Anaerocolumna sp. AGMB13020: one gene and its partner. The protein of the gene in region 1 binds, or shares a complex with, the protein of each later gene. Links are inferred from orthologs where the notes say so. Each region holds a gene or a part of one and is shown on either strand. Other genes may lie near its edges.

Region 1 (16,603 bases):
AGCATTAAATCCTATGGATTTCTGACCAATTCTGCCCTCTACTATCTTCTCCAGGCCATCAAAGGCACCACCGCAGATAAATAAGATATTTGTGGTATCAATCTGTATAAATTCCTGATGGGGATGTTTTCTTCCACCCTGAGGAGGTACGGAAGCAACGGTTCCTTCCAGAATCTTAAGCAGAGCCTGCTGTACACCTTCACCAGATACATCTCGTGTTATGGAGGTGTTCTCAGATTTCCTTGTTATCTTATCAATTTCATCAATATAGATAATACCATGTTCAGCTCTTTCAATATCAAATTCTGCTGCCTGTATAAGCTTAAGAAGTATGTTTTCTACGTCCTCACCAACGTATCCCGCTTCTGTTAAAGCAGTAGCATCTGCAATTGCAAAAGGTACGTTAATAAGCTTTGCCAGGGTTTGTGCAAGAAAGGTTTTACCGGAACCGGTAGGTCCTACCATAAGAATATTACTCTTTTGCAGTTCCACATCCAAGTCTCTTCCGGCCAACACCCTCTTATAATGGTTATAAACGGATACCGCCAGGACCTTTTTCGCGTCCTCCTGTCCAATTACATACTGATCCAGAAAGGTCTTGATCTCAGTAGGCTTTAATAAGTTTATATCCGTATCATGTACTTTATCATCAAATTCCTCTTCCACTATCTCAGAGCAGATTTCAATACACTCGTCACAGATATATACGTTACCCGGTCCAGCAATGAGCTTTCTTACCTGATCCTGTGTTTTATTGCAAAAGGAACATCTTAGTTGTTTTCTGTCATCGGTTCTGTTTGCCACTCTCTTTCCCAACTCCCTTCTTCCAGCATTTTAAATTACCTATTTACAATAACATTATCGATTAGCCCGTAAGCTTTTGCTTCTTCGGCTGTCATATAATAATCTCTTTCTGTATCGATTTCGATAACTTCCAGAGGTTTTCCCGTATTTGCTGCCAGAATTTCATTCAGTTTCTTCTTGGTCTTTAAGATATTCTCAGCAACGATCTTAATGTCTGTAGCCTGACCTTTGGCACCACCGGAAGGCTGGTGAATCATGACTTCAGCATTGGGCATGGCAAATCTCTTACCCTTAGCACCGCCTGCTAACAGGAAAGCTCCCATACTGGCTGCCATACCAAGGCAATAGGTAGATACGTCACATTTAATATAATTCATAGTATCATAAATGGCCATACCGGCTGTAACGGAACCACCCGGACTGTTTATATACAGATGAATATCTTTTCCAGTGTCCTCAGACTCAAGGAACAGTAACTGTGCCACAATAACACTGGCTGATACATCGGTTACTTCCTCTCCTAAAAAGATAATTCTTTCTTTTAATAATCTTGAGTAAATATCGTAAGATCTTTCACCGCGGCTTGTCTGTTCAATGACATAAGGTACTAAACTCATAGTTATCCTCCTTTACTCTGCTGCTACGGCTGTCTCTCCAATCAGATCAACTGCCTTTTGTACAGCCATATCCATAATAATTTGTTCTTTTTCTTTCTCGCCGATTAATTCTTTTAACTTATCAGCTTCCATTTTATAGTTCTCTGCCATCTGAGCGATTTCTTTCTCGAAATCCTCATCAGCGATAACAATATTTTCAGCCTTTACAATTGCCTCTAATACCAGTCTTACCTGGATAGTCTTTAAAGCCTGAGGACGCATCTGCTCGAAAAGCTGCTCACTGTTGGTACCTGTAAACTGGAAGTACTGTTCAACAGTAAGTCCCTGAGACTGGATTCTCTGAGCGAAATCGTCTGCCATCTGTCTAACCTGTGTTTCAATCATAGCATCCGGAATATCCATCTGTGCATTCTCGATAATTTTATCGATTGCTTTATCTTCCTTGGCTCTCTTAGCTTCTTTTTCTTTCTTGTCCTTTAATTTAGCCTGAATATCAGTTTTGTATTCCTCTAATGTATCAAATTCGGAAACATCCTGTGCAAAATCATCATCTGCAGCAGGTAATTCTTTCGCTTTAATCTCTTTTACGGTTACCTTAAATAAAGCAGGCTTACCTGCCAGTTCAGCTGCATGGTATTCAGCGGGGAAGGTTACGTTAACTTCTACCTCTTCTCCGATATTCTTACCAATTAACTGGTCTTCAAATGTGTCGATAAAGGAATGAGAACCAATTGTTAAAGCGTAATCCTCAGCCTTTCCGCCTTCAAAAGGAACTCCATCTACAAATCCCTCAAAGTTGATAACTGTCTCATCTTTGTCTGCAACAGGTCTGTCTGTAACCGTTACGATTCTTGCATTCTGATCTCTTACTTTGTCAAGCTCTGCTGTTATGTCTTCTTCTGTTACTTCTGCTGAAGGAACTTCAACAGCGATTCCTTTGTAATCACCAAGTGTTACTTCAGGTTTAAGAGCAGCTTCTGCTGTGAAGATAAAAGCCTTTCCTTTTTCGATCTGTGTAACATCGATCTCAGGTCTGGATACAAGTGTAAGACCGCTTTCTTCAACAGCTTTCTCATATGCATCAGGAATAATAATATTTGCAGCATCTTCATAGAAAACACCGGAACCGTACATCTTCTCTATAATAGAACGAGGGGCCTTACCCTTACGGAAACCTTGTATATTAAATTTTCCTTTATTTTTGGCATAAGCTTTCTCAAGAGCTGTGTCGAATTCCTCCGCAGCAGTTTCGATGGTAAGCTTTACCATGTTTTTCTCTAATTTTTCTACCTGTAAACTCATTTAAAATTTCCTCCTTAAAATATGTGAAACTATATTACGCTTCTCACGTAAATTGTATAACTTCCCATTTTGACGATTTGACATTAGTATATTATATCATAGGCAATCTGTAAATACCATATTTTTTTCATGAAACAGCAACTACTTTTCTATTACATGCCCCTGGCTTTTTAATTTGTCTACAACCATATTAACGTATTTTTCGCACTCTTTTGTTGTAGGGGCTTCTACCATGACACGAAGTACCGGTTCCGTACCGCTTTCTCTGACCAGAATTCTGCCGTTATCCCCCAGCTCTTCTGTAACTTTTGCTACTGCATTTACGATTTCAATGTCTTCTCTGGCGGTCTTTTTATTATTAACACGAACATTTTCTAGTAACTGAGGGAATATCTGGACTTCTTTGATAAGGTCGGACAGTTTGGTTTTGTTTTCTATAATCACTTCCATAATCTTTAGAGACGTCAGGATTCCATCACCGGTGGTGGCATGTTTGCTGAAAATAATATGTCCGGATTGTTCACCGCCAATCGAGTGTCCGTTTTCCATCATATTCTCAAACACATATTTATCACCTACTGTTGTTTTCTCATAAGCGATTCCCTTTTCTTCCAGTGCTTTATAAAGTCCCAGATTACTCATAATGGTGGTTACTACGGTATTATTGTTCAGTTCATTATTTTTCTTCATGTCAACGGCACAAACATATAAAATAAGGTCTCCGTCAATAATATTGCCTTTATCGTCTATTGCTAAACATCGATCAGCGTCACCATCATAGGCAAAACCTACATCCAGATTATTTTCAAGAACATATCTGCGCAGCTGCTCCATATGGGTGGAGCCACAGTCTTTATTAATATTAAGACCGTTTGGTTCATTGCTTATGACATAAGTCTTTGCACCCAGTGCGTCAAATACTCCTTTGGCAATGGAATAAGCAGAACCATTGGCACAATCAAGACCCACCTTCATATTTTTAAAGGAATTGGCAACCAGGGAAATGAGATAACCAATGTATCGGTTTCTTCCATTTACATAGTCCGTAGTTCTTCCGATGTTATCCTTGGTAGCATAAGGTATTTCCTCCCCTTTTCCGTCTATGTAGTTCTCAATAAGTTCCTCCACTTCACTTTCCAGCTTGTAACCCAGTCCATTTATTATCTTGATGCCGTTGTCATAATAAGGATTATGGCTTGCAGATATCATGATACCGCAGTCAAAGTCTTCACTGCGGACAACATAAGATACACTGGGTGTAGTGGTTACATGCAAAAGATATGCATCTGCACCGCTGGCAGTCAGTCCTGCAACTAATGAATACTCAAGCATGTAGCTGGATCTTCTGGTATCTTTTCCGATTACGATTCTGGCTTTGTGTTCTTTGCCGTAATAATAACCCAAAAATCGTCCAACCTTATAAGCATGCTCTACTGTTAAATCAATATTTGCTTCCCCTCTGAAACCATCGGTACCGAAATATTTTCCCATGTTTTTACCCTATAGCTCCGGGCAGGTTGTTACCTGCCTGCTACCCTTTCATTTTCTATTCTAAGAATTCTTATAAGTTATACTGATATCTATCCGCAATATTAAAACTCTCATATACAATTTCATGCAGTCCAGAAACGATTGTAACATAACCAAATAGCATGCGCAAGTCATTGCAGATACTATATAATATGAGTCTTTTATTATCCTTGTGTTTGTTTTATGCTTTTGGATAAAAAAACATCATCTTATATGTATGACTTCTGCAGTTTAGAAACTGATGGTCATATATATTAGATGATGTTTTATTCCTCCGGCCTATGGCAGCTAAAAGGCATCTGTCTTATAGTTTAAGCCGTCGGCTGACTTTTTTAGATATTAATAAGAACCGCTCTGACCAGACATGGATTCTTCCTGTCTTTTGATCATACGTTTAACCATTTCTCCACCTACAGAACCATTTTGAGCGCTGGTTAAATCTCCGTTGTAACCTTGTTTTAAAGGTACTCCGATTTCAGAAGCAACCTCCATTTTAAATCTGTCAAGTGCTTCTCTAGCCTGAGGAACTTCTGATCTGTTTGATCCGCTGTTATTACTTGCCATAAAATTTCACCTCCGAAATTATTAGATAGTTCTTTTTAAGGGCTTACCCTTTTTTCTCGATGGCCGCTCTGTATGAATCAGTCATCGTAGTAATATTGTTATCAATATTTCTAAAATTATTATGGTAAGTTGTGGAAAGTATTTTTTTGATTATTCATGCTTCTCTTATGGAGCATTTGCCGGACTATCTGTCCTAACAGAAGCATATACTATAGAAATCTAATTTAACGGTATAGTGAAAATTCATATGGAAAACATTTTGTCTTTTATCTCAGGCGCAAATCATCTGCTATGGAGCGGACCTATGCTGTTCCTTTTATTAGCCACCCATCTGTTTCTGACTTTTCGCCTAAAATTCGTTCAAAAAAAAGTCTTTAAAGGCATCCGCCTTTCAACCAAATCATCCGATGATGAAAAGGGGCAAACCAGCAGCTTCGCAGCTCTTACTACCACACTGGCAGCAACCCTTGGTATCGGAAATATCGTAGGAGTCTCCACAGCTGTTGCCTTTGGCGGTCCCGGTGCGATTCTCTGGATTTGGTTAACAGGCGTACTGGGAATGGCTACAACTTATGCAGAGTGTTATCTGGGTATTCGTTATCGTAAGCTTGCAAAGGATGGCACCTATTCCGGTGGTCCTATGTATGTCCTGGAACACGGACTTAAGTCAAAAGGAATGGCTGTGTTATATGCCTTTCTGACCCTGGCAGCCTCTTATGGAGTAGGTTGTTCAACTCAAGCCAACTCCATTACCAATGTCACCAGCTCCCTTTGGCACTTCTCACCTTACATCGTAGGTATCGTGGTTGCTGTTATTACCGGACTTGTAATTCTTGGGGGCATTGAATCCATTGGTAATCTGTGCAAAAAACTGGTTCCGGCTATGGGTGCCTTCTACATTTTAGCCTGTCTGGTGCTGGTTTTTATGAACCGTGATTACGTGCTGCCTGCTATTACCCTTATATTTCGCTCCGCTTTTCTTCCCAGTGCTGTAGTCGGTGGTTTTATTGGAAGCACAATTAAGACAGCTGCCCGATACGGCATTGCCAGAGGTTTGTTTTCAAACGAAGCCGGTATCGGAACTGCAGCGATTGCTGCTTCCAGTGCCAAAACCGACAATCCCCATAACCAGGCTCTGGTATCCATGAGTGCAACGTTCTGGGATACGGTAGTTATGTGCGGTGTCACCGGAATTGTGATAGTCGCGAACATATTAAAAAATCCGGCATCCATTAAAGGATTACCGGCTTCGGATCTTACCACCGCAGCTTTTATGCAGCTGCCTTACGGTGAATACATACTTGGCTTTTCAATCATTGCTTTTGCCCTTGCAACACTAATCGGCTGGTCTTACTTCGGTGAAAAGGCCGTGGTATATCTTTTTGGAAAAGAAGGAATCGGCACCTATAAATTATGTTACATTGTAATGATATTTATTGGTGCCGTTCTTTCCCTGGAATTCGTATGGCAGTTATCAGATCTGATCAATGCGCTTATGATATTGCCTAACGTACTGACTTTATGGATACTGAGAAAAGAGATTAGAGATACTGAATAGCCTTACCGATTTTCTCAGCAGTTTCCTTATCCTTTAAGAACTGAATTATTTCCAGCGAAAAATCAATTGCAGTGCCCATTCCTTTACCCGTTATAATATTTCCGTCTGTCACTGCCTTATGACCTGTAGGATTAGCTTCCAGGAGCTTGTCTTCAAACCCCGGGAAACAGGTTACCGATTTCCCTTTTAAGAGCCCCTGCTCTCCCAGAATACTGGGTGCGGCACAAATAGCAGCAAGTGCCTTGTCTTCCTGTCTGAATTCCTTTAAAAGGTTTACAAGGCCTTCATGAGCTGCCAGATTTCTGGTTCCTGGCATTCCCCCCGGTAGCACCAGCATATCTGCCGTTTCATAATCGTATTCTTCAAACAGCCCGTCAGCCTTCACTTCAATATTATGTGCGCCGTTAACGGACTCTTTTCCGGTAATCGAAACCGTAGTTATTTCAATTTCTGCACGTCGCAGCATATCTACCACGGTTAAGCCTTCAATTTCTTCAAATCCATCTGCTAAAAATAAATATACCATATAAAAACCTCCTGTCTTTTTCTGTGTAAGCTTCCTTCCTTAAAAACATTCACAGATTTCATATCATCTGCAGTTACAGCTCTTTCATTTATTATACCGAAATAAAAGCTTTCGTACCAGTATTACCTTTCATAAATTTCAGACACCGATATATTTACCGTTTTATACGCCATACCTTAAAGGCAGCGGGCTCGCAACATCATACCTTCCGGAGTAAGGTTCAGCAGTCTATTATCAGGCAGCCTCAGAACAGATACAGATCTTTCAAAAGCTCTAAGGTATGACTGAGAACCTCTCTTATACCTGGCAGAATAACTGGAAAACGGAAATTAGCTAATGTTTTATAACAAGAAAACCGATATTCATAATAGTTCTGCTGAATTTCATTCAGAAAGGATAAGTGAAAATATGGATATAGCTCAATTATCATATTCCTTAGCAATGCAAAATACCGCTACCGCATATAGTTTTGCCGTTATGAATCTTTCTTTGGATACGGTTGAAACTGCAGGTGATGGAATCGTCAAAATGATGGAAACTTCCGTAAATCCCAATATCGGCGGTAATATTGACATTAAGTTATAGTATGGAATAATGAATTCCATCAAAGAAAACATCTGCAGGCCCATGGGGTTTTGCAGATGTTTTTTTATTTACAGGGTTAGAAAGCACTATTCTGATAATTGTTGGCATTATACTACTATTCCTCAATTTTTTACGTGAATATAATATTCATTAGTAAGGAATGACCGCGTTGACTTTCCATGAGCTTTTTCGGGAAGTACACAGTGCTTTCCCAGTGATTACAGGAAAGGAGCCTGAGTATGCCTTAGAATATTATCTGCCAACAGTACTTGCAGGCATGCTCATAATGTTAAAGAATTATGAAAATAGTTGTTTTATCCGGAGGTCTCAGTCCGGAAAGAGATGTATCTTTATCCTCCGGCTGTCTTATTGCCAATGCACTAATGGATGCCGGTTACGAGGTAGCACTTGCCGATGTATATATGGGATTAGATATCCCCAACACTAATCCAGATACCCTCTTCTTAAGCAAAGAAGAGGGTATCAGACACGAACACCATATCCCGGATAAAATTCCTGATTTGGAGGAGCTCATAGCAAGCAATCAGGGAAGAACAGAACTGATTGGTGAAAATATCCTTGCCCTGTGCAAAATGTCTGATGTGGTATTTCTCGCACTACACGGTTCCATGGGAGAAAACGGGCAACTCCAGGCTGTTCTGGACTGCTGGCAGATTCCTTATACCGGTACTGGTTATGCCGGCTGTCTTCTGGCAATGGATAAAGACTTAAGCAAAAAACTCTTAAAGGCGGAGGGTGTTCCCACCGCCCCATGGATAACAGAAGAAGCAGCTGAAATAACCCCTGAAAAGATAACAAACTCCATTGATTTTCCTTGTGTTGTAAAGCCGATCAGTAACGGTTCCAGCATTGGTGTTTCCTTTGCATATTGCCAGGAAGAACTCTCATCTGCCTTAAGTCTTGCAACAGAGAAAATAGCATCTTTTGGCTCCGGTAAAGTTCTGGTTGAAAAAATGATTAAAGGCAGGGAGTTCTCTGTTGGAATTCTTGAGAATACTGCCCTGCCAGTAATAGAGATCATTCCAAAGGAAGGTTTCTATGATTATAAAAATAAGTACCAGCAGGGACTTACAAACGAATGCTGTCCGGCAGATTTACCCGAACCGTTAAGGGAAAAAGTACAATTACTTGCATTAAAGGTACACAAAACCCTGCACCTTGGCTCCTATTCCAGGATAGATTTTATTTTAGACGAAGCCAATGAATTCATCTGCCTGGAAGCTAACACGCTTCCAGGAATGACACCAATGAGCCTCCTTCCTCAGGAAGCAAAAGCAGCCGGGATCTCCTATGAAGATTTATGCAAAAAAATTGCATTGCTTGGAGTACGTTAAAACACCTCCAGGGTTCCTTTCCTTCTGGCTGTTTTTTCAATTCCTTTGATTAACAGCCAGGACAGGAAATAATAACCTGCGCCAATCCCTGCTTCCTGCAATAAAAGCATTACAAATTTCTCAATTATGACTCCTGAGAACAGCATATTGACCGCTTCAATACTGCGGGTCAAAGGGATCAGCCGGGATATGAGCCTTCCAGCTATGGGCAGTTGGGATATTGGGAAGTTCGCTCCGCAAAATATCATAAGGATATAGGAAATAAAATTCAATACAAAATGCATCTGGTCAGTTATCAGACCAAAGATGCCGATAAACAATCCAAACCCGGCAGCCGCAAACATTGCAACAATAACAGCCGTAAAAAACAGCAGCAGATTAATTTGAGAGAAATTCACCTGAAACAATAAACTTCCGGCAAAGAAACCAAAGGTAACGGTTACCACCGCGGTGATACAAGTGAATAATCCCTTATGAAGTATGATCAACAGCTTCCCCTCAGGGGCTGCAACAAGACTTCTGATACAGCCATAGGCTCTCTCTGCCATAAAGGTACTGCCAAGAGTAAATATACAGGTATTGACGCATAGCAGAAAGGAATTTCCCACCACCCACCGGGTCAGATTATCCGTGTTATAACTATAGCTTGCAAGAACACAGTAGAAAATAAGCGTCAGCAGCGGATATATGGTCTCAAGGCATAGAAATTCATCCAATCTGAAAATGGACTGTCTGCTTTTATAACTCAGCCAAGCAAGGGTAAAGAAACGTCTCATCAATTCACCTCCAGTGTTGCTGCTATCCGTACCTGGCGCTCTATTACCACTGCCAGGAAATGCCCCAGTAAAATATAAAGTCCAGTTACTCCGACCAGAATCAGGAGTGTCAGATAATATTCCCTTATGTTAAAGGTATCAGACACACTTAGCCGAAGCAGCTTAACTGCCCAGGTCGGGGAAAGGACATAACTTACAGGCCTTAGGAATACAGGAAGAATATCTGCCGGAAACACAAATCCACATACAAGAATAACAGGTATTTCGATGCAATTCATGTACAACTGCGTTTTTCTTGACAACGTCAGCAGATAGGCTAAAAAAACCGATATGACAGAAAAACTTCCAATTGTGCAAATAAAAGCTGTCAGTAAATAAATTGGATGAGCAACTTCCATCCTTACATCAAATAAAATCTTCGTAGTAGCAAATGATAACAGAAAAGTTATCATACTCAGAATGGTATTCCCTGCTACCTTTCCTGCAATAATGGTTCTAAAACCTGCCGGTGCCATATAGATCAGTGAAAGGGTGCCATTATAACGCTCTCTGTTAATATCTCCGGCTGAAGAAAAGCAGATGCAGCTCCAGAGTGCCATCAATCCTGCTCCCAGTACTACATAAGACAGAAAATCCTCTCGTTGTGAATTAACAAACATCTCGTATAAGAGCACTGTATTGACAACCGGATTTGCCAGCAGACAGAATCGAAACATAGACCTTGCCAGTGAGCTTTTTATCTGAAGCAGAGCTGTTGAAACAATTACATTTAATTCTTTCATTGCCTTTCCTCCAGTATCTTTACGTATACATCCTCCAGTGTTAATTCTTTATTGGTAAAAGAATGAATGCCACTTCCTTTTAAGGCACTAAGAATTGCTTCACTGATATCGGGCTCTGCTATGTATTTCATCATCAGACGGTAACCACCTTCAGCCGGTTCACTTATTACCTCTTTTACCCCTTGAATACCCTTCAGCTTCACTATAATGGATTCATCCACTCTGTCCATTATGATTTCCAGATTTTTATCTTCACCGGTTAATTTTTTTAAATTTACAGGTGTGTCCAACGCTATTAGTTTTCCATGATTTAATATAGCAATCCGGTCACAGAGTTCATCCGCTTCATACATATAATGGGTAGTCAGCAGAATGGTTTTACCTTCTGACTTTAATTTTTTTATAATATCCCGCAGCATTCTGGCTCCTAATGGGTCAAGACCAACCGTAGGTTCATCCATAAAGATTATCTCCGGCTCATTAATCAATCCTCTTGCAATCTGCAGCCTCTGTACCATACCCTTGGAAAAAGTCTCTACCAGGATGTCTGCTTTCTCCGACAGTCCTACCAGCTCTAATATCCTGGTGATTCTTCTATCCGCTTCCTCCTTGCTTATAAGATAAAGACAGGCAAAATATTTAAGATTATCTTTGGCTGAAAGACGTCTGTAAAGTCCCAATTCCCCACCGAAAATAAAATTTATACGCTTTCTGATGAGCTTTTCCTGGGTAAAGGTGTTATAGCCTAAAACCTCACATTTTCCTTTCGTTGGTGCAAGGAGGGTAATCAACATTTTTATCGTCGTAGTCTTTCCTGCTCCGTTCTGCCCAAGGAGTCCAAATACCTCCCCTCTTTTAACCTGAAAGGAAACTCCATCTACCGCCATAACGCGTTCTTTTCTGCTGTTGATCAAACCCTTTCTGGTAATGAATTCCCGTTTTAAATCCTTGACTTCAATGACAAAATCCTTATCCATGATACGATTCGTATATAACCTGGATCCAGGCAAATATACTCAGCCTCCCGTCGTTTATGTAGAATGATATGGTATGTCTAAAAATATTTGCAGCAGAAGCTCCTGTTAGGAAATATTTTTCAGCCACTCCCTAAATAAATAATAATATTCGATATATATCGAATATTATTATAATCGAATATATAAGCGAGGTCAATACCGGATTGCTATAAATTCTTGTATAAAAAAACGACCGGATTATTTTCCGATCGTTGGTGTATTCATACTTTCAATTAACTGGCACCTTTTTATCAAGTATCTCCGCCAGTGCTTTCAACAGTTCTTTGGTACCAGTTCTGCTGATACTATAGTACTTGGAGCTTTTGCTCTGCTCTTCATTTAAGAGTCCGCAATTCTTCATCTGATCCATATGATGAGAAATGGTAGAGGGAGCCATGGATAATTCCTTTGCGATATCAAGTCCTCTTAAGGGTTCTTTTTCATTGAGCAAGGCAATAATCTTAAGACGTGTCTCATCTCCGATAGCTTTCAGCTGTTTCAACAGCTGTTCCTGTTTCTCCCTGGATTCTCTGAGTGAGTAGAATAACACCTGGTTTTTCCCGAAGAATCGTATTTTCCTATAGGCAGCAAAAAAAGTAATGGTAAAGTAGAACTCCTTATATGGTCCCCGATTATAAAAAACCTTACCCATCAACTCCTGGGAGTATTCTAACGGTTCCATTGCCTTTAGCCCCTCCTGGGCTTTCAGAGCTTCGGTCTGCAGCACCGCTTGAACCTGTCGGTTCATTTCATGAAATTCTGTGGTATCCAGTTCTTTCGCAAAAGCAAAGTAATCGTTAATTATCTTTCTTGTTTCACGAATAAACACCTTGAATCCAAGGTAACTACCCAGAAACTTCTCATATTCTCTGAAAAGCCGATCCAGTTTTTCTTCATTTTCCAAGGCTTCTCTTACAAGCTCATCCTTAAATATATTAAAATAGCTGGAGATAAAAGCAGCCTCATCCATTTGAAGCAGGTACTCCCTGTATTCCTCAAGACTGAACTCATTCAGCGGATAATCCGTCAGGAATTCCAACATACCCGAAGGACAGCCTACAGCCTGAAATATTTCCACAAGATACGTATATTTTTTCTTTAAGCCATCAAGTTTTCCTATGGAATAAGTCTCAGTACATAAAGTATGCCACTTCTCCCCCTCCAGAATATTACTGGCCGCCATTAACAGCTCAATGTCTTCTGAATATATAAAATAACTATTCTCATTTAGTTTCTGATAATACATATTGTCATACCCGTCTTTCAATTTCAGTAATTTCAGTTTCTAGGGTGTTTGCGAAAACTCATTTGCTGAACTGTAGTTAACCCTGCTTGAATTCCGGCAGGTATAACCCTTGCCTCAATCTATAATTTTAACGCTTTATTATGTAAATTATAGCAAACCCTGTCTTAAAAATAAACAAAAAATTAACCATCGCTATTGCCATCACTTATTTCTTTGGTTATACTATAAAGAAAACTAAGTGCAGCCGATACTGTATGGGGTTTGTACCCTAAAGCACATAAGACAATACAGCAGTAGTTTAAGTACTTCTGCTGAGAATCGAGGTAAATATGTCAATTGAAAAGGTTAGAAACTATTTCAAACAATATGGAATTGAAGAAAAGATCCTGGAATTCGAAGTTTCCAGTGCAACCGTAGAACTTGCAGCAAAAGCTTTGAATTGTGAGGAAGGGCGTATCGCAAAAACACTATCTTTTCATGTAGGCGAGAGGGTAGTACTAATCGTTGCTGCTGGTAATGCCAGAATTGACAATACAAAATATAAGGCATACTTCGAAGCAAAGGCAAAAATGTTATCCTACGAGGAAGCCGAACCTTTAATAGGACACGCCGTAGGAGGGGTTTGTCCCTTTGCTGTAAATGATCAGGTTGAGATTTACCTGGATGAATCACTTAAGCGCTATCAGACTGTCTTTCCGGCTTGCGGAAGCTCAAATAGTGCTATCGAATTGACCATAGGCGAACTTGAGAGGTATTCAGGCAGTTCAAAATGGATAGATGTCTGCAAAGATTTAACTGCCGAAAGTTAAAAGCTTTTACTACCAACGGAATGGTTCGTAATAATTATAGAAACAGAATGCTAGGTTCAGTCCCCTTAACGGATTTCCTTATTAAAAACAGGATTTGAGGCACTTAAGCTGTCTCAAATCCTGTTTTTATATGCCTGCATATTTTAGATACTTATCTCAAGCAAAACGACCAAGTACAATAGCTTCTTTGAAAGGACGAATGAGCTTGGCAATAATTAAGTCAATACAGTTCATTAGAACCGCTCTCTATCTTTCTTCCCTGAAATAAGCCTGGCCTAAACTTGCCGGTGGCTGATTCTCCTGTTTATTTCTCTTGCTGGATAAGATAAGTACGATAATCGTCACCACATAAGGCAGCATTTTGCATAACTCCTGGGTGGCTCTGGTAAGCCCCGGCAGGTAGATATAAAGAATATAAAGTCCACCAAAGAGGAAAGAACCCCAGATAGCATTGACAGGCTTCCATAAAGCCAGGATAACAAGTGCAATCGCAAGCCAGCCTCTGTCTCCGAAGCCGTTATTGGTCCAGGTTCCTCCAAGATACTCCATAACAAAATACAGACCTCCAAGACCTGCAATGGCAGCACCGGATACCGTTGATATATATTTGTATCTCGATACATTGATACCGGCAGCATCCGCTGCTCCCGGATCTTCACCGATAGCTCGAAGATTAAGTCCCTTTCTTGTCTTTTTAAGAAAATAAGCCAATAACAAAGAAATAATCACAGAGAGGTAGGTGAGGAACCCATAGGAGAACAACAGGTCTCCTATCACAGGGATATCATGGAGCAGGGGTAATTTTGCTCTGTATGCCGATGCTGTTGTTTTAACAGATATCTGACCAACACCACCTGCAAGTTTAGAAATGGAGCCGCCAAAGAAATTACCAAAACCAACACCAAAGGTGGTTAATGCCAGACCTACTACATTCTGATTTGCTCTAAGAGTAATGGTTAATACGCTGTATATCAGACCTCCCAGGGCTGAAGCCAGTAAGGTAACGATAAAGGATATTACAAGACCGATAAAGGCGTTAGGAGTTTCCGTTGATTTCTCGTAGAAGAAAGCTCCCATCAGTCCGGCTATACCACCCATGTACATGATGCCCGGAATACCAAGATTTAAGTTACCGGATTTCTCCGTTACGATTTCACCGGTGGCACCAAACAGAATACTGATTCCCTGGCTGATTGCATTTTGAATAAAGGTTAAAAGCAGCATATTATTGTACCCCCTTCTTATTCCCACGGAATTCCACTTTATAATTAATAAAGAATTCACAGCCAATCAGGAAAAATAACAGTACACCGGTTATGATATCGGAAGCATTTTCGTTCAATCCATACTGAGAAGCAATCTGTATGGACCCCTGTTGCATAAATACCAGAAATGCAGATACAGCCAACATTGCAATGGGATTGAATTTGGACATCCAGGCAACGATTATAGCTGTAAATCCTCTTCCGTCAGCTGTACTGGTAGAAATGGTATGGCTGGCACCGCTAACAATGATACTTCCTGCAAGTCCGCAGATTCCACCGGATATCATCATGGTTCTGATTATTACTTTCTTAACATTGATACCGGCATATTTGGCTGTATTCTGACTCTCACCTACCACCGCAATTTCATAGCCCTGTTTGCTGTGCCTCATATAAAGATAGACGCCTACTGTCATAATCAGTACTACAATGATATTTAATCCGTACTGCATACCAAAAATCTCCTGAAACCAACCTTTTCTTGTGGCTCCATTTATAATACCTACTGTATTGGAACCCGTAGGATTCTCCCAGAAAACAATGCAAAAGGTAACTATCTGCATTGCAACATAATTCAACATCAGTGTAAAAAGTGTTTCATTGGTATTGTAATAAGCCTTAAAGACTGCCGGAAGCACTCCCCACAGCATACCTGCAATACTGCTGGCTGCAAATATGATAAGAAGCAGCAACCAGTTAGGCATGGAATTCCCAAAATAAATCATAACCGCCGCCGTAGCCGCTCCGCCCATTAAGATCTGTCCTTCCGCACCGATATTCCAGAATCTCATCTTGAAAGCAGGTGTAAGTCCCACTGCTATAATAAGAAGCGTCATAATTTCACGGATGGTTACCCACATACGGCGTTTTTTACCGATTGCACCATCAATGATACCCAGATATACCTGAATGGGGTTATCATTTGTAATAAATACGATGACCAATGCACATACAATTAAGGAAAGAGCGATTGCTATCAGCCTGATTGTCCATGCTTTCGTTCTGGAAATACTATCCCGCTTGCTCATTCGCAGAAAAACCTCTTTATTTGCTCCTTCTTTGCTCATGTGCTTTTGCTCCCTTCCGCTCTGACGTCATCAATAAACCAATTTCTTCTTTGGTGGTATTTCTTGCATCTACGATACCTGCGACTCTTCCGCTGTTGAGTACCATAATTCTGTCACAAAGCTCCAATAATACATCTAAGTCCTCACCAACACAGATAACCGCCACCCCTTTTTGCTTCTGTTCATTGAGAAGATTATAAATGGTATAAGAGGAGTTTATATCAAGACCTCTAACAGGATACGCTACCATTAGGACAGTTGGATTAGATGCAATCTCACGTCCTACCAATACCTTTTGAACATTACCGCCGGACAGCCTTCTTACCGGCGTGGATACTCCCGGAGTAACCACATCCAATTTATCAACGATATTTTCTGCCAGATTCTTAGGCTTCTTTCTATCCACAAAGAAATGCTTTCCGTCGGTATAGCTTCTAAGCATCATATTATCCGTCAAATCCATGGAACCAACCAGCCCCATTCCAAGCCTGTCCTCGGGAACGAAGGATAAATGAATCTTAAGATTTCTTATATCGGCCGCTTTCATATCCGATATTTTCTCAGTACTTCCATCAGGTGCATAGTATAGGATCTCACCGCTTTCTATAGGCTGAAGTCCTGCTATTGCTTCTAATAATTCCTTCTGACCGCTTCCTGCTATACCTGCGATTCCCAGAATTTCACCGCTGTGCGCCTGAAAAGAGGCCTCTTTTAATACTTTAAGTCCTTCCCTGTTCTTACAGGTTATGCCTCTCATCTCAATCCGTTTCTCTGTATTTGCCGGCTCTGTACGGTCAATAT
Region 2 (16,375 bases), 140 kb from region 1 along the record:
GTAGTTCCCTGCACCAGTACGTATAAGATGGCTGCTTTGATACGGTAATCCGACTCTGTTCCGATACCTACTCTCGCAGCTATTTCATCTGCCAGTTTAAAACCAACACCATTAATGTCTTCTGCCAGTCGATATGGATTTTCTTTTATCACCTGATACATTCGCATTCCATATTCTTTATATATCTTAACAGCCAGAGCTGTGGTAATCCCATATTGCTGAAGGAATATCATAGCTCCTCTCATATCTCTTTTATCATTAAATTGAGAAGCGATTTCTCTTGCCATATGGTCACTGATACCTTTTACTTCTGCCAATCGCTCAGGCTCTTCCTCCATAATACGAAAAGTATCTGCCTTAAACCTTCTTACTATACGTGCCGCAAGAGCACTTCCTACTCCTTTAATAGCCCCTGAGCCCAGATACTTCTCCATAGAGTCTAAATCCTCCGGCTCCTTGAATTCATAGGTCTCCACCAGAAATTGTTCCCCGTATAGCTGATGTGCAGTGTATTTGCCGGTACAGTGTATAAATTCCCCTTCATTGATAAAAGTAAAAGTTCCCACACAGGTAATTTCTTCTTTTTCTTTTGTAAGGGTTAATACTGTATAGCCATTTTCAGCATTACGGAATACGATTCGATCTACATACCCTTCTAATTCTTCAGCCAATAATATTTCACCTGCCTTTAGACTTCAACTATTTTATAACAGATTTATTCTGACACTCCTATATACCACATCTGCTTTTAAAGTGGTACTGCTGCAATCCATGCATACCTCATTCCTGTTTGCAATTCTGCTAAATAGAAAGTGTGAAATGTTTTTAAACTTATAAATAACGCCTAGAAAACAACTATACCCCATTTCATAACAGAAATGCAATACAGAAATTCTCTAGGCGCAAGAAAAATCATATTTATTCATTATATATTACGTTTCATGGATTCATACAGCATCTGGGCAATTCCCATGCCGCCAGTCTCTACAAGGTCATCAGCGTATTTTTCATATAGCATATCACCAAAGTAGGAAACATATTCCCCCTGGTCTTCTTCTGACCCAACACTTTTCTTCATTTCCTTAAACATCTGTTCAACCAGATAGGATTCAAAGTCTTTACATACTGACATTAATTCATCATCAGTAGCCTTGCTGAGATCCTGGGTCAGCGTTTCTTGTAATTTCGTAGTACTCTGCTTTGCCTGTGTTTGAGCAAGAGCTGATTCTACGGAGTAATTATTAGCGATTCCTATACTCATTTGTAGCCTCCTTATCTGCGAAGACTATTCGCTTGCTGAAGCATTTCATCTGCTGCATTAATGGCCTTGGAATTCATCTCATAAGCTCGTTGGGCTACAATAAGATCTACCATCTCATTTGCTGCCTGTACATTAGAGTTCTCCAAATATCCTCTTTTCACAGTGCTCCTTTTTAACGTTGCATCCTGCCCTTCAACTCTGGCTGTTCCAGAAGCTGCTGTTTCTAACATTATACTGTTGGAAGTCTTCTCAAGACCGGTCGGATTATTAAACTGAGCAATTCCTATCTGCTTACCTGTAGTTACCAGATTACCGGATGCATCGGGATAAAGAAAATTTCCATATTCATCAACCTCGAGCAAAGAAGCATCGATGGTGCTGTCAAACACCAGAGGTTGTCCTGCTGTATCAAGTACGGGATACCCTTCTGTGGTTGCAAGGGTTATACCATCACTTCCTACTGAAAGGCCAAATGTACCGCTTCTGGTGTATCCAATACTACCATCGGCTGTCTGTACCATAAAGAAACCATTACCCTGTATAGCAAAGTCATAATCTCCTTCAGTCTGCTTCAAAGATCCCTGGGTATACTGGGAGACGATAGCAGAATTTTTAACTCCCAGACCTGTCTGTGCTCCCACAGGCTTTGCTTCGCCTGTACTGTCTGTTGATTTATTCTGAATTGTCTGATATAACAATGATTTAAATTGAGCAGTTTCCTTCTTAAATCCGGTGGTGTTAATATTAGCCAGATTATTTGATATGGTATCAACATTTGTCTGCTGAGAGATCATACCCGAAGCTGCTGTCCACAGTGAACGCATCATAGAAGTTTATCCTTTCTCGTATTATACCTTACCTACGGAGCTTACGGCCTGCTCAAGAGAACCGTCAATGGTCTGTATCACTTTTTGATTTGCTTCATAAGCTCTTGTTATGGCAATCATGTTGGACATTTCTCTTACAACATTAACATTAGACTGCTCTGTATATCCCTGCTGAATGGTTGCCGTACTGTCTAACTGTGTTGCACCGTCAAGAGCCAGATAAAAGCTGTCTCCCTGTTTCTTCAGATAATTATAATCTGTAAAATCTGTAAGCTTTATCTTATCAATAAATACACCATCTGCATAGATATTACCGCTCTCATCCGCCCTTACTTCTGCAGCATCGGAAGGTATCGTAATTTCTCCGCCTTCTCCCATCAGTGTATTTCCGCTCACGTCCATGAGCTTACCATCCTGATTCACTGTAAAAGAACCATCTCTAGTATATTTAACTGTCTGATTTCCTGCACTGTCAGTGGTGGTTACATTAAAGAAACCGGAGCCTTGAATAGCAAAGTCATAGGTATTGCCTGTGCTTCGCAGGGACCCCTGGTTATAATCTGTATACACCTCACCGATTCTAACACCCAGACTCATTGAACCAATCTTTTTATTAGAATAATTTTCAGAAACATCTTTTATTTTGTAGGTTAAAAGATTTTTAAAAGATTGGTTTGTTACACCATCTTTCTTATAACCTACTGTAGAAGCATTGGCCAGATTATTTGTTATGACATCAAGGCGCTTCTGTTCATTTACCATGCCGGTCCAGGATGTGAATAATCCCTTTACCATTCTAACCCCTTCCTGCAATATTCACGCTGTGAAACAATAAGATGAATACCGCACTAATCAGTAGTTGAAGTTCTATTTGTACAATCCTCAAGTCTCCTTGGGATATTACAGTAATTTCTAGTTTAATGCAATCTGTGTAATACCTCAATCCGGCATTGTTCCTATGCACTGCATACCGATGTATATATTATCGGCCATTCACTTCAAATACTTAATCCCTGGAGCCACTTAAATATTCAATATATTTTCCGGTACCAATGGCTACAGCAGTCATGGGATCTTCCGCTGTCATGGTATTGATACCTGTCTTATTCTCAATTAACTCTTCCAGTCCGTATAAAAGGCATCCACCACCGGTAAGTACAATTCCTCTGTCTGCAATATCTGCTGCAAGTTCCGGGGGAGTCTTCTCCAGCACGCTGTGTACCGCTTCAACTATCTGGGAGGTGGTTTCCTTTAACGCTTCTTCTGTTTCATCAGAGGATACCGTTATTGTCTTCGGAAGGCCTGTTACCAGATTACGTCCTCTGACATCCATCGTAACAACCTCTGGTCTCTTAAAGGCTGAACCGATTTTGATCTTTATCTCTTCTGCAGTTCTCTCACCGATTAAAAGATTATGTTTTTTACGCATATATCGAACAATTGCTTCATCAAAATCATCACCGGCAATCTTAATAGAAGTACTTACAACTGTACCTCCTAATGATATAACTGCAATATCTGTTGTTCCGCCTCCGATATCTACGATCATATTACCGCAAGGTCTGTATATCTCGATTCCAGCACCGATAGCTGCTGCAATGGGTTCTTCTATTATCTTGACATCTCTGGCACCTGCCTGATAGGTTGCATCCTCAACTGCCTTCTTCTCAACCTCTGTTACACCACTTGGTACACATACACTGATGATGGGCTTACGGAAACGATGTTTGCCCACAGCTTTCTGTATAAAATATTTTAGCATTTTCTCAGTTACTGTATAATCGGAAATAACGCCCTGTCTTAAGGGACGTACCGCTACGATATTACCAGGCGTTCTTCCAAGCATTAATCTTGCTTCTTCACCTATGGCTCTGATTTTATTTGTATCTCTGTCAAAGGCAACTACAGAGGGCTCTTTCAGCACAACCCCTTTTCCCTTTAAATAAACCAGTACACTTGCTGTTCCTAAATCAATCCCTATGTCACTACCTAACATATCTAATCTCCTTTCAGATTCTCAAGGTTATTCTTTGGCTGCTGCCAAACCTCAGACCGCCGCCGGTTCTGCATCTATCTTATACTGTCAATTTACTTTGTTAAAAACAAAAAATGCTTGTATCCAATTTATGATAAGCACGATTAAAACTGCTGAATTATTCTTTGTTATTTCTATTATTGCCGACTTTTCAGGAAGCTATCAAAATACTGATATACACTTGACATTTCGATTTTTTCCATAAACCTGTCAATTAAACACACTCTTTTTTATTATATACATATTTATAGTTTTTTTCAAAGGAAATTTTAGAAATATTGGAATATTAATATTTTCTTAAAGAAATATGCTGTTTTACCTGATTTATAAGCACATTTCTACAGTCACCTGCAAAAACACCTTAAGAAAACGCTATTTGAATCCTTCGACTGCAAGACAATTAAGTGCGCTGTTTCCAGTGTTATGGCAGGATGAAACTGTTTTTAAGATAATCAGGATATAATAAGAATTCAAAGCAAGAGAAGGGAGAATTAAATTGGATACTATCAAACTATTTACGAGAAAAGCAGAAGAAAACAATAGAAAGGAGCGGTTGCATTTTTGATTCCTGTTGCTGCAAAAAAATTTCTTGACTTTCCCATACACCGGATTCAAACACCTTCCCAATCTGCACTGTTTTCGCACATAAATTCTTTGCTTCCAGCACACGAAATGGTCAGTGTCTTTCATCAGTTCCTCACAGGAAAGCCAAAAGGTTTTCTTACAACATTACATTATTCTGCAACAGCTCCTAAATCTATTATTCATGAAATAAATAATACTACTAATAATTAATATCTTATCTGAAATATTCCTGTCCTAATAAATCCGCTGCCAGAAGTGCATCGTAGAGCTGATCGGCAGTTACATCTCCCGCCATATTATGTATGGTCTCACCTGGTATACAGGCTTTTTCAGCCGCTATCCTTACTCTTGTCACTTCTGTTACCCCTAACTCCTTAAGGGTAACCGGCAATCCAACCTTATGACAGAAGTCCATTACTTCCCTGATTTCCTCTAAGGGAGCACTCTCTAACAGAAGCTGCGTTATAGTTCCATAGGCCACTACAGAGCCATGCATTGTTTCTTCACATTCAGGAAGGGCAGTAAAACCGTTGTATACGGAGTGTGCTGTTGCCAGTCCACCATTATCAGCTCCAACACCACTTAGATAAGTATTCGCTTCAATAATTGCTTCCAGGGCAGGTGTTACCAAATGATTTTCACAAGCAAGCTTTGCCTGGTACCCATTTTTTAAAAGAGTCTTATAACACAATTCACACAAAGCCATTGCGGAAAGGGCAATACCTCCATTTTCAAGACTGGGGGAATCTGTTCTGACACATGCTCTGGCCTCAAAATAAGTTCCTAAGGCATCTCCCATACCAGCAATCAGGAATTTGACCGGTGCATTGGCAATAATCTCACTGTCCACAATTACAGCTTCCGGATTCCTAGGGTAGAAAAGATAACTGTCAAAAGCTCCATCATCCTTATAGATAACAGATAACCCCGTGCATGGTGCATCTGTGGCTACAACGGTGGGTACGATTACAACCGGAAGTTTTTCATAATGGGCAGTGGCTTTGGCAGTATCAATCGCCGATCCACCGCCAATACCAACCACTACCTGGATCTGTTTAGCCTGAACAATTTCTCTCATCCTGTTAATTTCACCAACAGAACTTATACCTTTGAATATTTCAAAATGAAGCTCACAATTACTTCCTTCAAAACTTTTCTTTATTTTATCAGAACAGTTCTTATAACCGCTGTTACTGCAGACAAATAAATAAGAGGTTCCTAACTCCTTTGTTTCCTGATAAAAATGCAACAGTGCACCTTTTCCCTGTAAGTATTTTAATGGTGCTCTTAATAATTTTAATACAGCCATGATGTCCCTTCCTTTTCCTGTGTTTATACAACCTTTATTCTCGTCTGGTATATTATTGATACTTTGTTATTATCTTGACAATCTAATAATAGCACCTATATAATAAAGTAACAATTACCCGCACCCCCTATTCTTCTAGGGTAAATGCCCTAAAGAGTATCCGAAAAATACCAGCACGGGGTAATATTCCAATTTTAAAGCAAGGTAAGCTTTAAGGATTGGGCGGTGCCTTCTTAAAAGTCAACCTGCTATGCTCCTTAAAGAACTGCCCGAAGGGTACAATGACTTTAGAGGTACACGAGAAGCGTTTTTTTAAATCATAACTTGAGGAACGCAACAATATTACCTGTACAACTATTTGGAGTTATTATGACTGAGATTAATACATTAACACAAGAAGATTATAGACGGCTGCTTTCTTTCTCGGAAGGCCTAAATCCCTACGATATGAATTTCCGCAAGACCGCAATGGATGATCTGCTCCATTACTTTCCTTTTGATGGTGCTGCCTTTCCTCTGGTAGATGGCAAAGGCTATTATAAACATCTTATCTATGTGAACTTTACACCAATTTCGATTGAATCCTACGAACGGGACTGTTACAAAAATGATTTTTTTGCCCCTGCTAATTTAAAGGAAACAAAACAGAAGTCTGTTTATACCATAGAAGATTTTACCTCCTATGTTGAATATGAAACATCCTCTTTGTACAGTCAATGTTTATACTTTAATGGATTCTATTATGAGGCTCTGGTACTGCTCAGAGATGAAAGAGGTAAACCTTTAGGCGCTGTTGCCGTATATCATGGAAAAAGTACCCCCGGATTTACCCTACGGGAGCAGCTCCTTCTCGAAGAAATAGGAATTATCATGGAGAAAGCTATACGATTACATCTGAATTATCTCTCTATGCAAAATAATCTGAACTTCTTTAGCAGGATATTTGCTCGTCACCCCATTGGAATGATATTATGTGATGGTAATTTTTCTATACAGGAGATCAACCAGGAGGCTCTTCATATCTTAGATCAGATTGGTCTGCCTTCCAATGAGGATGGGGCAGGTTTACTCTTAAAGGACTACATCCTTCCTGTTTTCCAGGAGGGTACCACACACAGATTCTGTCTGCGCTTGGCAGAGGGAGTCGAGGTGTTTCTGGAGAATATTATTGCAAAAGAGCATATAACAGACAGTTTTGTGACCCGCTATGCAATCTTTTTGAATCTTTCTGCCGGCAACAGCAGAACTTCCTGGGTTGCATATCTCAAAGAAAGAGAACTTACGAAACGGGAATGCGAAGTAACAAGTTTATTATGTCAAGGTTATAAGCTCATAGAAATAGCTGATTTGTTGAAAATAAGCTTGAATACCGTGAAACGTCACAAAGAAAGTATTTATTCCAAAATGAAGGTAAATAGTTCCAGCCAATTAATACTATTATATCAGGAAATAAAGAATTCCTGATAGTTAACAAAGCTTATTTATTTTACTGCAGAGTCTCGTTATGAGCAGTATACAATCTAAAATCACTTCTGTCCCGGTAACTCTTTCAACTACGAGGCATGAATATAAAATCCAATTGTGTGGAGCCTGAGATAAAAGGGGATGACAGAGAAACTGCTACCAGCTTTAACCCCCATAGTTTACGGCATAAGGAGCAGCATACAATATTTCAATTGTATACTGCTCCCTTTCATTTAATCCACCAATGTATTAAGCGCTTCCACTAAATAATCCAGCTGTGCATCGAGACTCAGAACATCATCATAATAGAATAAACCTTGGTATTCACCGGGAATCTCCAATACATGACCTTCTGCAACGGCAGGTATGCTCTTCCAGATATCAGACTGTGCATATTCCGATTCAATACCTTCCTGGCGGCACCAGATAATGTAATCGCCGAAATATTCATGAGCGACCTCATAGCTGATGGTTCCTCTTCCGTTGCCGGTGGTCTCAATCAATTCTCGCAGCTTATCCGGATATTGCTGTTCAAGGTATGTGTATAAAAGTGTCCCGCCTCTTGACCCGGTTTCATAAGAAAGCCCGGCCCACTCGCCGGAAGAACCCCAATCCTCCAGAATGCTGAAGGTTTTTCCGTTAAATGCCTCTTTTTTAAATATTTCTTTGGCATTCTTTAGCTTTGTTTCAAACGTAGTAATTGTTTTTTCTGCTGTTTCAAGAGTTCCGGTGGCTTCACCGATGATTCTTGTACGTTCTGGAGATAGAGTACTTTCCTCAATTACAAGCACCGGGGCAACTTGGCTAAAGGTATCATAGTCCTCTTTACTGTATGTAATGATCAGATCTGGTTCCAACGCCATGACCTCTTCCTGTTCCCAATTTTCGATCTTTGTTATCGCCATCAACTGATCATAGAAAGGCATGGTTTTTTGCATCCAGCCGTTGTACCCTACAACATTGAGACCAGCTGCCAGAGTTTCTCCAATATACCAGTTGACAACAACCCGCTGTGGATTGACTGGAATTTCAATATCGCCCATTACAGTATGAACTGTGCGGGTGCCACTTTCTTCGGAAGACTCTGTAGACATCTCTGCCTCCGCCGTTGTATCAGGCTCTTCTGTTACCTGAGACTCAGTGGGTACCTCAGTCTGACTTTTTGCGCAGGCGGAAAGCGTTAGTACAATGGTTAGAGACAAAATAAGTGGCATTAACTTTTTCATAATTATCCTCATGTTGATTCTCCTTGACAGGTGTATTGTTTTGTTGCGGCTCGCGTCGCCAAATGTTAGAGTTATCTAACTCAACTGTTATTTTACGGTGTCGTTGGTTGACTGTCAAGAACAAGATAGAGTGTATATGTTAACTGCCTTCTATGAATAAAATCTATAAAATCCAGATATTATAAGCTATTCATGGTTCAACCCGGCTCTCATTAATCATTATTTTGGAGTTGTTGCATCATATTTTGGATTGTTTTTAGGATTGTAAAATACAATGATTTAAAGTATACTTTGCATCAGAGACGTTTTTAAAGGAGGGCATAATGCAATACACAAATGAATTTGCTCTGGGCTGGGGTGCGATGGCAGAGCACCTTGGGTTTAAAACGAGGCGAAACGGAACATATTCACATTATGATATCCCGGATATTTGGGATAACGGATGGATTACCCAGGTAACGCCAGTAGAAGGGCTGCATATTGCCAGCGCATGGTTTACTGCCAAAGAGCAGATTGAGTATACCATGCATACGAAAGAGCCCTGCTTGTGGGTCTTTTGCATTGATAATGGCAGCCTCACCTTTACACGGCAGGGCGTACCCTCCCGGCAGCTTTCCCCATTTACCCAGCTGATTATCAGTAATGGCAAACCCCTGCGACTCAACATTGCAGCGGGTGAGCCGGTCTGCTTTACCAGTCTCCTAATCTTTGATTCCTGGATCGAGTCCTTTCTTCGGGCAAACAGCATAACCTACCCCATCCGGGTTTCAGATGCCAGGCAGTGGCTGCCACAGCATGTGGATACGCCTATTGTAATGCTCGTAATGGAGCAGCTTCGCTGGGGAGTACGTGGAAACAGGCTTCCACCGCCTGCTTATTTATGGAAAACGGGTGAGCTTCTATGTCTGTTTGCACATGAGCTCTCCCAGGAGCATCTTAAAAAACCGCGTCGCCTTTATGTCACCTGGGAAAATGAGCAGAAACTCCATCGGATACGTGAGCTTATTGATAATGATCCACTTAATACACCAAATACAGAGATGCTTTGTCAGCTAGCTGAAATGGGCGAAAGTAAATTGAGAATAGCCTTTAAAGGTCTCTATGGCAAACCTCTCTATGCATATATTCGAGAGGCTGTTATGAAGCGGGCAATGCAGCTGCTAGCCTATGACGAGCTGAGTATTAAAAATATTGCAACACTCTGCGGTTATGAAAACCCGGCAAAATTTACAGCAGCATTTAAAACCGTTCATGATATTACACCCAGTGAATTCCGAAAGGGATTCGGATTATAGCGTTATTTCACAGAAATTCTTTTAGTAAAAGTCTTCCGGATACGTGTCAGCATAAGCATTGGTTCCTATTTTTATGCTAGTGATAATATTAAAAAAACCCCAAGTCCTTATAAATAAAGACTTGGGGTATTATTTATTTTAATTACTGAACGATAGTAGCAACTTTACCAGAACCTACAGTACGTCCACCTTCACGGATAGCGAAGCCTAAACCTTGCTCCATAGCGATAGGATGGATTAACTCGATGCTCATTTCGATATTGTCGCCAGGCATACACATTTCAACACCGTCAGGAAGGTTGCAAACACCAGTTACGTCAGTTGTTCTGAAGTAGAACTGAGGTCTGTAGTTGTTGAAGAAAGGAGTATGACGTCCACCTTCATCTTTAGTTAAAACGTAAACCTGAGCTGTGAATTTCTTGTGGCATTTGATTGAGCCGGGTTTGCAAAGAACCTGTCCTCTTTCGATATCAGTTCTCTGAACACCACGAAGAAGTGCTCCGATATTATCTCCAGCCTGAGCCTCATCAAGAAGCTTTCTGAACATTTCAATACCAGTAACAACAACTTTACGTGTCTCTTCTTTGATACCAACGATTTCAACTTCTTCAGATACGTGAAGAACACCACGCTCAACACGGCCTGTAGCAACTGTACCACGTCCTGTGATAGAGAAAACGTCCTCTACTGGCATTAAGAAAGGCTTATCTGTCTCTCTCTGAGGATCGGGAATCCAGCTATCAACAGCATCAAATAATTCAACAATCTTATCTCCCCAAGAGCTAGTAGGATCTTCAAGAGCTTTTAAAGCAGAACCCTGGATGATAGGTGTATCATCGCCAGGGAATTCATACTCTGTTAACAGATCTCTGATTTCCATCTCTACTAATTCAAGTAATTCAGGATCATCAACCATATCACACTTGTTCATGAATACTACGATGTAAGGAACACCTACCTGACGGGATAACAGGATGTGCTCTTTTGTCTGAGCCATAACACCATCAGTAGCAGCAACAACAAGGATAGCACCGTCCATCTGAGCAGCACCAGTGATCATGTTCTTTACATAATCGGCATGTCCAGGGCAGTCAACGTGAGCGTAATGTCTAGCTTTTGACTCATACTCAACGTGAGATGTAGAGATAGTGATACCTCTTTCTCTTTCTTCGGGAGCTTTATCGATCTGATCGAAAGCTACAGCCTGACCAGTACCTAATCTCTCATGAAGAGTTTTAGTGATAGCTGCTGTTAAAGTAGTTTTACCATGGTCAACGTGTCCGATGGTACCGATATTACAATGGGGTTTGTTTCTTTCAAATTTAGCTTTAGCCATTTTTGTAACGTCCTCCTTTAAATAAATGCATCTTTGTGCATATACTTTTTTATCGCCTGAAGAAATGACTCAAAGTCATTATCTGCAGGCATTTGATTTTGAGCTCATAGCTTTATTATATTTCAGTTTAGAAATATTTTCAAGCATAATTAATGATTCCACGTATATTTGTGGATTAGTTCTTTCCTTTTGCTGCAAGAACCTTTTCCTGAACGTTCTTAGGAACGGGATCATAGTTGGAGAAGAACATGGAGTAAGCACCACGGCCCTGAGTTCTGGAACGAAGGGAAGTGGAATAACCAAACATTTCTGAGAGGGGAACAAATCCTCTGATAAGCTTTGTACCGTTGATATCTTCAGATCCTTCGATACGTCCACGACGGGAACTGATATCACCGATAACATCACCCATATATTCATCGGGAACTGTTACTTCAACTCTCATGATAGGCTCTAATAAAACAGCGCCTGCTTTGTTCATCGCATCTTTAAACGCCATAGATCCGGCAATCTTAAATGCCATTTCGTTGGAGTCTACTTCATGGTAGGAACCGTCATAAACGGTAGCCTTGATACCAAGAACAGGATATCCGCCAAGGATACCAGCTTTGGAAGCTTCTTCTATACCAGCACCAACTGCAGGGATGTATTCTTTAGGAATAGCACCACCAACAACGGTAGATACGAATTCGAATGTCTTTTCTGCATTAGCATCCATAGGCTCGAAACGAACCTTACAGTGACCGTACTGTCCACGTCCACCGGACTGCTTCGCATATTTAGAGTCAACTTCAACAGATTTTGTAAAGGTTTCTTTGTAAGCAACCTGAGGTGCACCTACATTTGCCTCTACCTTAAATTCACGAAGAAGTCTGTCTACGATAATTTCAAGATGGAGCTCACCCATACCGGCGATGATTGTCTGACCGGTTTCTTCATTGGTGTAAGTTCTGAAGGTAGGATCCTCTTCTGCTAACTTCGCTAAAGATTCACCCATCTTATCCTGTCCTGCTTTTGTCTTAGGCTCGATAGAAACCTCGATAACAGGTTCAGGGAATTCCATGGATTCAAGGATAACAGGGAATTTCTCATCACAGATAGTGTCACCGGTTGTGGTGCCCTTTAAACCAACTGCTGCAGCGATATCTCCTGAATATACTTTCTCCAGATCTTCTCTCTTGTTAGCATGCATCTGAAGGATACGTCCAACACGCTCTTTCCTGTTCTTAGTAGAGTTAAGTACATAAGAACCGGAATTTAAAGTACCGGAGTATACACGGAAGAATGCAAGCTTACCTACGAAAGGATCGGCCATAATCTTGAATGCGAGAGCTGCAAAAGGTTCTTCATCAGAAGATTTTCTGTGAACTTCGTTACCATCTTCATCCACACCTTTGATATCAGCGACATCAGTAGGAGCGGGTAAGTACTCGATAACAGCATCCAGTAACTTCTGAACACCCTTATTTCTGTATGCGGAACCGCATGTTACAGGAATAATGGTAGTTGCGATAGTAGCATTTCTTAAAGCAGCTTTTAATTCAACTGTTGAAGGCTCTTCACCTTCTAAGAATTTCTCAAGCAGATCGTCATCAGTCTCACAAATAGACTCAATCATAGCTGCTCTGTATAATTCTGCCTGCTCTAATAAATCAGCAGGTATTTCAGAGATGCTGATGTCATCTCCCTTATCATCATTGTAGAAATAAGCTTTCATTTCAAACAGGTCAATAATACCTTTGAATTCATCCTCTTTACCGATAGGTATCTGGATAGCAACAGGGTTCTTGCCAAGTCTTGTTTTAATCATGTTTATTACATTGTAGAAATCAGCACCGGAAATGTCCATCTTATTAACGAAAGCCATTCTGGGTACCTGGTATTTATCAGCCTGACGCCATACTGTTTCAGACTGAGGTTCAACACCGCCTTTAGCACAAAAAACACCAACAGCACTATCAAGAACACGTAAGGAACGCTCTACTTCTACAGTAAAGTCAACGTGTCCCGGCGTATCAATGATATTGATACGATGAGGTAATGCGCCAGCTAATTTCTGGTGCTCAAATTCCTGAGTCCAGTGACAGGTGGTAGCGGCTGAAGTAATTGTGATACCTCTTTCCTGCTCCTGTTCCATCCAGTCCATGGTAGCAGTTCCTTCGTGAGTATCACCAATTTTATAATTAACACCGGTATAGTATAAGATACGCTCAGTAAGAGTGGTCTTTCCGGCATCAATATGAGCCATGATACCGATGTTTCTGGTTCTGTCTAACGGGTATTCTCTTCCAGCCAAGGAAATTCCTCCTTATCTTAAAGTCACATGTGATTTATAATCACAGAACAATATTTATTTACAGCAAACCATAACAGTTTGCTGCATTTAATGCTATATGGGTTCTGGCATAAGCCATAACCCATATCAGAAGATTACCAGCGATAATGTGCAAATGCCTTATTCGCGTCTGCCATTTTATGCATATCTTCTTTCTTCTTAACAGCAGAACCGGTATTGCCAGCAGCGTCTAAAATCTCGTTCGCTAACTTCTCTTCCATGGTCTTCTCTCCTCTTTTACGGGAGTAGAGAGTTAACCAACGAAGTGCTAATGCCTGTCTTCTGTCGGGTCTAACTTCGATTGGTACCTGATAGGTAGCACCGCCGATACGTCTTGCTTTTACTTCAAGAACCGGCATGATGTTATTCATAGCTTCTTCAAATACTTCGATAGCTTCTTTTCCAGCTTTCTCTGCTATTCTTTCGAAAGCTCCGTACACAATCTTCTGTGCAGTTCCTCTCTTACCATCTAACATAATGTTATTGATAAGCTTAGTTACAATCTTGCTGTTGTAAATAGGATCTGCTAATACATCTCTTTTCTGTATATGTCCTTTACGTGGCACGTTTCTTCCCTCCTTAATAATCCTTATTGCCCGTGTAATAAATTATTCTTTCACGGACCAGTAAAACAGTTATCACTGTCTCACATAAATAAGTTCACTTAAATCATCGGTACTCACATTCCCTGCTACATACGGGGCAGTATAGGTTAACCCTATACTCTTTAACTGTGTTCGCGCTCAGTTTAACTTATCTTTCAAATCTATACCACTGATGAAACATTCTTCCTCTGGGGTGATAAAACGCGGCTCCCTTATTTTATCCTAATCTGAAATAAAAATTAATCCGGCACTTAATGATTAGCGGAAAACTTAATTATTTTGCTGGCTTAGGTCTCTTTGCTCCATATTTGGAACGAGCCTGTCTTCTCTTAGCAACACCTGCTGTATCAAGTGTACCTCTGACGATATGGTAACGGGTACCAGGTAAATCCTTAACCCTTCCACCTCTGATCAGAACAACACTATGCTCCTGAAGGTTGTGGCCTTCACCGGGGATATAGCTTGTTACTTCGATTCCGTTAGAAAGACGAACTCTGGCAATTTTTCTAAGAGCGGAGTTAGGCTTCTTAGGAGTAGCTGTTCTAACCGCGGTGCAAACACCTCTCTTCTGGGGTGAGGACACATCAGTAGACTTCTTGTTTAAGGAGTTAAATCCTTTTTGAAGAGCAGGAGAAGCAGATTTCTTCTCAACCGTCTTTCTACCTTTTCTAACTAATTGATTAAATGTAGGCATTAATTTTCACCTCCTGATTTTTGTATGAATACTTTGGGCCGCCTTGCATTCTTGCTTAAAATAAACATAAACATTGACGCAATATAAAATCGCGCTATATGATTATACTTTAAATTTGAGAACTTGTCAAGAGTTTAAATATGAATTTTGGCTGTATAGCAGCTATGGTATGTTTTTCCAGTATCAATAGCTCTTATATTACGGTTCCATCATAGACCCTTCAAACTTCATATGCTCATCAAGTACTCTTAATCTTTGCCTTTTACCATTAGAATTCTTATTTTCTGCTGTTAAAGACAGTTCTTAAGATGTTCATGGGAAAGAGTTTTACCTTATACAACGCTACAGCTGCACCTGTCACCACAGCCAGCCCTAGGATAAAGTAGATGATATGCAGGGGATGTACGCTTCTCATGATAAGCACCTGTACACCAATCCAGATTACCAATGCTCCTCCGAATACACCGCTTATATAACCCTGATATTTTGAATGAAATCTTACTGTAAAACCTGCCAGTAAATTTCCAAGGCCTATTACTGCAAATAATATGAGGCTTGGGTAAAAATAATTGGTAAAGGGCGAACCTTTCAGCAGGTCATTTGTTATCCCCATTGGATTATCCGGATAAATCATACCCATGGTTCCACCGAATATAGCGCCTATTCCAATAAAGAAATGCAGAATTGCTAAATACATAAATACTTTTTTCATACACTTATCCTCTCCTGCTGTATATTAGTGGTAAAGCCTGATACAGCTGCTGTTTGAACTAATAGGGTTTTCTGTATAATCATACCAACTTTTGTATTTATGCGCAATATTCTATAAATTTTTTCAATTCTGCTTTTATCTGACCGGGCAGGCTCCGGTTTCACAGTCCTCCTCCAGAAGTTCGCTTTCTTCCGCATTCTCTAATGCTTTTAATAAAGAATAATCTATTGGTCTGCTTAAGCTGACGCGTCTATCGTAGTCTTCTTTTGTAATGGTTTCATAAGGAAGAAGCGGATATGTCTCTTCCAGCAAGGGAAGAAAGGTAATTCCTACAACACTGTCAAAGTTAGCAGAAAGCCATTCTGCCACCTCCTCCCATTCCTCTTCTCTTACATGAACCGTAATACTGGTATTATGATCCGTCCAGGCTTCCATGGTAAGTTTATAAAGGTTAAGCTGCTCTATGGCACCCACCTGATACTTCGTCTTTCCTTCCGGTGATTTCATCGGAAATTCAATCACCTTGACAGTACAGTTCTCATCTGTCTGCCCCACTTCGTTATAGACCGGATAACACCCCAGAAGTTCGATCATCTTATATAAAGGGTCTGTTTTTGAAACACGGACTCTCCTGATATAATAAGGGGCATGGGCATAATGCACCCCAGAACTTACCCCTGGCAGATTGGAT

The links.
Region 2: the proteins of tig (region 1) and rpsG are in contact, whole or in part, in a crystal structure (PDB 3GTY), measured with the Thermotoga maritima proteins. The link is inferred for Anaerocolumna sp. AGMB13020 from one-to-one orthologs. Residues at the interface, in WP_004081061.1 of Thermotoga maritima: Glu122, Val124, Val129, Leu130, Tyr133, Glu188, Gly259, Ile262, Tyr263, Glu266, Ser270, Glu273, Gln274, Glu277, Arg308, Gln311, Ile312, Ser315, Tyr316, Glu325, Arg329, Arg336, Leu363, Phe366, Trp367, Arg373, Leu377, Arg381, Leu384, Glu387; in WP_004081843.1 of Thermotoga maritima: Lys34, Lys52, Lys55, Glu59, Arg62, Gln63, Glu66, Asn67, Lys69, Val71, Arg95, Ala109, Lys110, Lys111, Gly112, Arg113, Pro114, Glu117, Glu121, Ile124, Ala125, Tyr127, Asn128, Asn129, Thr130, Gly131, Lys135, Asp139, Arg142, Met143.

The regions. Positions count from the first base shown.
Region 1 is NZ_CP136910.1:2,481,756-2,498,358, forward strand. What follows is about bases 579-3,527. They hold tig (trigger factor), read right to left. Parts: upstream 2,724-3,527; coding sequence 1,434-2,723; downstream 579-1,433. Other genes in these bases: clpX (ATP-dependent Clp protease ATP-binding subunit ClpX), read right to left, coding at 579-804; clpP (ATP-dependent Clp endopeptidase proteolytic subunit ClpP), read right to left, coding at 840-1,421; glmM (phosphoglucosamine mutase), read right to left, coding at 2,865-3,527. Outside these bases: more of clpX, read right to left, coding at 1-578; more of glmM, read right to left, coding at 3,528-4,214; R2R35_RS09865 (alpha/beta-type small acid-soluble spore protein), read right to left, coding at 4,593-4,817; R2R35_RS09870 (alanine/glycine:cation symporter family protein), read left to right, coding at 5,065-6,375; R2R35_RS09875 (DJ-1 family glyoxalase III), read right to left, coding at 6,359-6,901; R2R35_RS09880 (YjfB family protein), read left to right, coding at 7,310-7,486; R2R35_RS09885 (D-alanine--D-alanine ligase family protein), read left to right, coding at 7,786-8,841; R2R35_RS09890 (ABC transporter permease), read right to left, coding at 8,838-9,617; R2R35_RS09895 (ABC transporter permease), read right to left, coding at 9,617-10,399; R2R35_RS09900 (ABC transporter ATP-binding protein), read right to left, coding at 10,396-11,409; R2R35_RS09905 (ArsR/SmtB family transcription factor), read right to left, coding at 11,645-12,661; R2R35_RS09910 (YbaK/EbsC family protein), read left to right, coding at 12,991-13,470; R2R35_RS09915 (ABC transporter permease), read right to left, coding at 13,717-14,694; R2R35_RS09920 (ABC transporter permease), read right to left, coding at 14,696-15,802; R2R35_RS09925 (ABC transporter ATP-binding protein), read right to left, coding at 15,780-16,603. UniProt on the Bacillus subtilis protein: Involved in protein export. Acts as a chaperone by maintaining the newly synthesized protein in an open conformation. Functions as a peptidyl-prolyl cis-trans isomerase.
Region 2 is NZ_CP136910.1:2,610,256-2,626,630, forward strand. What follows is about bases 12,505-15,225. They hold rpsG (30S ribosomal protein S7), read right to left. Parts: upstream 14,240-15,225; coding sequence 13,769-14,239; downstream 12,505-13,768. Other genes in these bases: fusA (elongation factor G), read right to left, coding at 12,505-13,634; rpsL (30S ribosomal protein S12), read right to left, coding at 14,553-14,972. Outside these bases: SF1B family DNA helicase RecD2, read right to left, coding at 1-671; R2R35_RS10475 (rod-binding protein), read right to left, coding at 926-1,261; R2R35_RS10480 (flagellar hook-basal body protein), read right to left, coding at 1,273-2,088; R2R35_RS10485 (flagellar hook-basal body protein), read right to left, coding at 2,110-2,883; R2R35_RS10490 (rod shape-determining protein), read right to left, coding at 3,095-4,084; R2R35_RS10495 (glycerol dehydrogenase), read right to left, coding at 4,923-6,017; R2R35_RS10500 (helix-turn-helix transcriptional regulator), read left to right, coding at 6,387-7,481; R2R35_RS10505 (ABC transporter substrate-binding protein), read right to left, coding at 7,715-8,707; R2R35_RS10510 (helix-turn-helix domain-containing protein), read left to right, coding at 9,031-10,002; tuf (elongation factor Tu), read right to left, coding at 10,145-11,338; more of fusA, read right to left, coding at 11,514-12,504; R2R35_RS10535 (hypothetical protein), read right to left, coding at 15,250-15,684; nrdJ (ribonucleoside-triphosphate reductase, adenosylcobalamin-dependent), read right to left, coding at 15,820-16,375.